Regions from separate parts of the Mesorhizobium sp. M1334 genome, predicted to be linked through region 2. Evidence: predicted binding sites of a transcription regulator. Region 2 holds the regulator's gene; the other holds the start of a gene.
The links. Region 2 encodes HrcA, which represses chaperone genes, less so after heat shock. Its sites were predicted from a motif close to GTTAGCACTCNCNNNNNGNGAGTGCTAAC; they were not measured.
Positions count from the first base shown of each region.

Region 1: NKH17_RS19625 (co-chaperone GroES) is a predicted target of HrcA. The motif match lies at 1,950-1,978, and genes of this name have one in related genera.

Region 1 covers NZ_JAMYLM010000011.1:83,295-86,346, reverse strand. Annotated here, with positions in the region: gene groL (chaperonin GroEL) at 1-1,460, opposite strand, end outside; gene NKH17_RS19625 (co-chaperone GroES) at 1,560-1,898, opposite strand; gene NKH17_RS19620 (hypothetical protein) at 2,143-2,415, shown strand; gene NKH17_RS19615 (DUF1488 family protein) at 2,412-2,678, shown strand; gene NKH17_RS19610 (DUF3168 domain-containing protein) at 2,945-3,052, shown strand, end outside.
Region 2 covers NZ_JAMYLM010000007.1:207,960-211,011, forward strand. Annotated here, with positions in the region: gene NKH17_RS15995 (VOC family protein) at 1-18, opposite strand, end outside; gene rph (ribonuclease PH) at 51-767, opposite strand; gene hrcA (heat-inducible transcriptional repressor HrcA) at 913-2,025, shown strand; gene NKH17_RS16010 (hypothetical protein) at 2,059-2,256, shown strand; gene NKH17_RS16015 (PQQ-dependent sugar dehydrogenase) at 2,357-3,052, shown strand, end outside.

The DNA of each region.
Region 1 (3,052 bases), on a different contig from region 2:
ACATAGACCTCGTTCTGGGCATCGAAGCCCTGATTGTGATCCTTGCCGTCGGCGAGCTTGCCGACGACGATCGAACCTTCGACGCCGGAATTCTCGGCGATCTGCCGGATCGGCGCTTCGAGCGCTCTCGACACGATCGAAATGCCCGCCGTCACATCGGCATTGGCTCCGGTCATCCCGTTCAGCACAGCCTTGGCGCGCAGCAACGCGACACCGCCGCCCGGAACGATGCCTTCTTCAACGGCCGCGCGCGTGGCGTTCAGCGCATCGTCGATGCGGTCCTTCTTTTCCTTGACCTCGGATTCGGTGGCGCCGCCGACGCGGATGACCGCAACGCCGCCCGCCAGCTTGGCGAGACGTTCCTGCAGCTTCTCCTTGTCATAGTCGGACGTGGTTTCCTCGATCTGCCCCTTGATCTGCTGGACGCGCGCCTGGATGGTGGTCTTCTCGCCGGCGCCGTCGATGATCGTGGTCGTGTCCTTGTCGATCAGCACGCGCTTGGCGCGGCCGAGCATCTCTATGGTGATGTTCTCCAGCTTGATGCCGAGATCCTCGGAAATCATCTGTCCGGCGGTGAGCACGGCGATGTCTTCCAGCATCGCCTTGCGGCGGTCACCGAAGCCAGGCGCCTTGACGGCCGCGACCTTGAGGCCGCCGCGCAGCTTGTTGACGACCAGCGTTGCCAGCGCTTCGCCCTCGACGTCCTCGGAGATGATCAACAGCGGCCTGCCGCTTTGCACCACGGCTTCGAGGATGGGCAGCAGGGCCTGCAGATTTCCGAGCTTCTTTTCGTGGATGAGGACGTAAGGGTCTTCCAGCTCGGCGCGCATCTTCTCGGCATTGGTGACGAAATAGGGCGAGAGATAGCCGCGGTCGAACTGCATGCCTTCGACGACGTCTAGCTCGGTTTCGGCGGTCTTGGCCTCCTCGACGGTAATGACGCCGTCATTGCCGACCTTGTCCATCGCCTTGGCGATCATGGCGCCGACACTAGTGTCGCCATTGGCGGCAATGGTGCCGACCTGCGCGATCTCGCCTGAGGACTTGACCTTCTTGGCTCGGGCCTGGATTTCCTTTACGACGGCACTGATGGCAAGGTCGATGCCGCGCTTGAGGTCCATCGGGTTCATGCCGGCGGCAACGAATTTGGCACCCTCGCGCAGGATGGAAGCGGCAAGCACCGTGGCGGTGGTGGTGCCGTCGCCGGCGAGGTCGTTGGTTTTCGAGGCCACTTCGCGCACCATCTGTGCACCCATGTTTTCGAACTTGTCGGAAAGCTCGATTTCCTTTGCCACGGCCACCCCGTCCTTGGTGACGCGCGGCGCGCCGTAGGCCTTATCGATGATGACGTTGCGGCCTTTGGGGCCGAGCGTCACCTTGACGGCGTTGTTGAGGATTTCGACGCCGCGCAGCATGCGGTCACGCGCGTCGGTGGAGAATCTGATTTCCTTGGCAGACATGATCTTTTCCAGTTCGGTTGTCGTGGCAAGGCGCTTGCAGCGCCTGAATCAAAGCTCGGAGCGTCCTTTGCGCGCGCGGGAGGGCGCGCGGCCTTCCAATCAGGCGGCCTTCTTGGCAGCCACGGTCTTGTCGATGATGCCCGTCTCGCTTTTTTCGATGATGCCCATGACGTCGGCCTCCTTCATGATCAGAAGGTCCTCGCCGTCTATCTTGACCTCGGTGCCGGACCATTTGCCGAACAGAATGAGATCGCCGGCCTCGACGTCGAGCGGGATCAGCGCGCCGCTTTCGTCCCGCGCGCCCGGCCCGACAGCGATCACTTCGCCTTCCTGCGGTTTTTCTTTGGCATTGTCGGGGATGATGATGCCGCCCTTGGATTTGGTGTCGCTTTCGGCGCGCCGAATGACGACGCGATCGTGGAGTGGCCGGAATTTCATGGGGACTCTTTCTGGGGCCGGCTTAGGCGGCCGCCCCCTCTCTATAGGCGCCTTGGCACTCGATTGATAGGAGTGCCAAAAAATATTCATAGGGCATATAAAATATTGAACGTATTATCTTGCCTGGTCATCCCTTGGTGTTCGGGTCCTGCCGAATATTAATGAAATTGAATTTCTGTCTTTGAACACCTATTTTACGATGAAGTTCACAGTCATGACTTTCGCTGCAAGGGAGATTTTACCGATGGCCGAAGGCAATCAGAACATCATGGAAAAAGCTCAGGCTCGCTTCATGGAAAACCAGAAGAAGACGGCGGAACGGAACAAAGCAACTGCCGAATATCTCTCGGAGGCCAAGGCCAGGAGCATCAAAACGGCAAGGCTGAGGGAATTGCGACTGGCCAAGGAAGAGGCGGACCGCGCGGCGGAAGCTCTGAATCCGGTCGCCGCAAAGAAGAAGCGGGCGTCACGGGCAGTCAAGAAGGCCGTATCCGCATCGATGGAGGCGAAATCATGAGCCTGACATTTCCCAATCCCAGCCGCAGCTACGACGAGGCAAGCAAACGCATCCGCTTCGTCGGCCATGACGGCATGTTCCAGATTTCCTTCTCTGTCGCTACCGATGCCATCTCCAAGATGCAGCCGGGAACGGCGGCCTCAGAAGCTACCTACCTGGCAGCCTTCGACACGGCTTCCAACTCGATCCACGATGTCGCCAGGAATGCCTATGCCCGCACCCGCAGGAGCATATATGTGCTGACTGCGGCCGATTTTCGCTAGATCCGTCGCAATCCGTCCACAAGACGCTTTCTCAGGGCTTCCGGTCCGCCTTCGCTCGCCGCTTGACATCGCGACCGTTCAGCCGGTCAAGGGGTCCGTGACGCAGAGGGCCGGGGCGTCGCGCATTCCAGGAGCAGGGCTTATTCCCGAGGTCATGAAGGTTCATAATCCGTATGAGACGCGCTGATTCGCGCTTTTGCCGGGATGCCGTCATGCAACGCAGCTACGCAGCCGGGAGGTCGACGCGACGGGCGAGGGCAAAGACAATGACCGCGCCGGCCGTCGAATTGCAGAAGGCCATATTCGAGGCAGTAAACGACGATCCCGATTTATCGGCGGCACTGGGCGACGCACGATTGTTCGACCGTGCGCCG
Region 2 (3,052 bases):
GATTGCTGAAGGGGTCACAGGATCGCCAATCTCTCCAATATTGACCGCAGCTAAGCCACGGCCATCTGCTGCAAGCTGACCAGGCGCTGAATGCCTTTTTTGGCGAGCCCCATCAGCGCCGCGAACTGCTCTTCCGAGAACGGCTCGCCCTCGGCTGTGCCCTGGATCTCGACGATACCGCCCTTGCCGGTCATGACGAAATTGGCGTCGGTGCCGGCCGAGGAATCCTCGATATAGTCGAGATCGATGACCGGCTGGCCATCATGGATGCCGCAGGAGATCGCCGCGACGTGATCCTTAAGCACCTTGCCCAGGCTCGCCATCTGGCGGGCTTCCATCCAGCGCAGGCAGTCGTAGAGCGCCACCCAGCCGCCGGTGATCGAAGCGGTGCGCGTGCCGCCGTCGGCTTGGATCACGTCGCAGTCGACGGTGATCTGCTGCTCACCGAGCGCCTGCAGATCGACCACGGCGCGCAGGGAGCGGCCGATCAGCCGCTGGATCTCCAGCGTGCGGCCGCCTTGTTTGCCGGCCGAAGCCTCGCGGCGCATGCGCTCGCCGGTCGAACGCGGCAGCATGCCGTATTCCGCCGTCACCCAGCCCTTGCCGGAGTTGCGCATCCAGCCCGGCACCTTTTCCTCCAGGCTGGCCGTACACAGCACATGCGTGTCGCCGAACTTCACCAGGCACGAGCCTTCCGCATGCTTGGAGACGCTGCGCTCGAAGGAGATGGGGCGCATTTCGTCGAATTGGCGTTTGGAAGGGCGCATTCAGGCTTCTTTCTTTCTTCGGAATCTTGGCCGGGGAATCTTGGCCGGCTTGTAGCCGCACGGGGCGTGAGGCGCAAAGGAAAATGGACCGGTTGCGCCGACGCCGCGGAAGTCTATATCTTCGGACCGGAGGTTTTTGGCTCGAATGACCAAGGTAGTCGATCCCGGTTCGCAGTCGCCAGTGCTCTCGTCGCCGGCACTTCAACCGCCCGCGCTTCAATCGCTCGATATGCGTTCGCGCGACATCTTCCGGCGCATCGTCGATTCCTATTTGCGGGATGGCGAGCCGGTCGGTTCGCGCAGTCTGTCGCGCATCCTGCCGTCATCGCTGTCGCCGGCCACCATCCGCAACGTGATGAGCGACCTCGAGCATCTCGGCCTGATCTACGCGCCGCACATCTCGGCTGGCCGGCTGCCGACCCAGGCCGGCTTGCGCTTCTTCGTCGATGCATTCATGGAACTCGGCGACCTCTCCGACGAGGAGCGCCGCACCATCGAGGCGCAGGTGCGCGCCTCCGGCTCGGGCGCGACGCTGGAGCATATGCTGACCGAGGCCAGCCAGATGCTGTCCGGCATGTCGCGCGGCGCCGGCCTCGTGCTCGCCGCCAAAAATGAGGCGGCGCTGAAGCACATCGAATTCATCCAGCTCGAGCCGACCAAGGCGCTGGCCGTGCTGGTCTCGCAGAACGGCGACGTCGAAAATCGCGTCATCGATCTGCCCGCCGGCATCACCGTCTCGCAATTGCACGAAGCCTCCAACTTCCTCAACGCCCATATCCGCGGCCGCACCCTGGCCGAGGCCCGGGTCGAGATCGCCCGCATCAAGGAGGAGACCAGGGCAGCCCTCGACACGCTGTCGCAGGATCTGGTCGAGAAGGGCCTGGCGGTCTGGGCAGGCGCCGAAAGCGGGGTGCCTGGGCGGCTTATCGTGCGCGGCCGCGCCAATCTCCTGGAAAACGTCACCGCCCAGGCCGACATAGAATTGCTGCGGCATCTGTTCGAGGATCTGGAGACGCAGGATGGGCTGATCCAGCTCCTCGACCTCGCCGAGGAAGGCCCGGGGGTGCGCATATTCATCGGTTCGGAAAACAAGCTGTTTTCGCTGTCGGGCTCCTCGCTGGTGGTGGCACCCTATCGCGACAAGGACGCGCGCGTCGTCGGTGCGCTCGGCGTCATCGGGCCGACGCGGCTGAATTATGCGCGCATAGTACCGATGGTCGACTATACCGCGCAGCTGATTTCGCGCATGCTGCGCTAGGAGCCGCCGCGGCTTGCCGCAAGGAGAAAAAGAATGGCGCTGGAATCGTTCAAGGCCCAGATCAGCCTGCTGCTCGAGGAAATGGTCAATCAGCCTGAGGATCAGCACGAGGTGCAAGAGCAGTTGCGTGAGAAGCTGCAAGAGATGCGGGCCATGGGCCTGCCGCTGCCGGCCGATCTGGTCGCGCTGGAAAAGCGCCTCGACGACGATTTCTACGCCTCTGGCAACTGAACGGGGTTCGGCTTCAAATCCTCGTGTGCTGGACCACCGCTTGGAACGACCAATGCCGGATCCCGTTTGCCCTCTTCGAGGCAAACCTCGGAGGACGTTAATGATCCGATCTGGCGGCTTTGCGGCCGTTGCCGCTGCCCTCCTTGTCGCGACACCGGCAGCCGCCCAGCAGGCGGATCAAAAGGTGCTCAAAGGCGAAGCCGCTTTTGGCGATTGGCACGCCGACAGGCCTGGCGTCCGCCGCCTGATCGGGCCGCAAGACATGCCGGCAGCCGACCCCGCTCAATCCGCTTCGAACGGCGGCGGCGTGGCGGAACGGCCCGAAAGCGCCGAGCCAGAATTGCCGCCGGGCTTTTCGGCCGAAATGATCGCCTCCGGACTCTATAATCCGCGCGTCGTTCGCGTCGCTCCGAACGGCGACCTGTTCATCGCAAACGGCCATGCCGACCAAATACGCGTCTACCGTCTGGCCGAGGGCCGCGCCAAACCCATCGAGAAAGCGATTTTCGCCCAAGGCCTCAACTATCCATACGGCATCGCCTTCTATCCGCCAGGCGGCAAGCCGCAATGGGTCTATGTCGCAAACAGCGACAGCATCGTCCGCTTCCCCTATCGCGACGGTGACCTGAAGGCGTCCGGTAAACCAGAAACCATTGTCGCCAAAATCCCGTCGGGCGGTCACTCGACCCGCGACATCGCCTTCTCGCTTGACGGCAAAACGCTTTTTTTATCGGTTGGCTCGGACTCGAATGTCGCCGAGGACATGGACAAGCAGCCGGATGGCGGCCTTGACGCC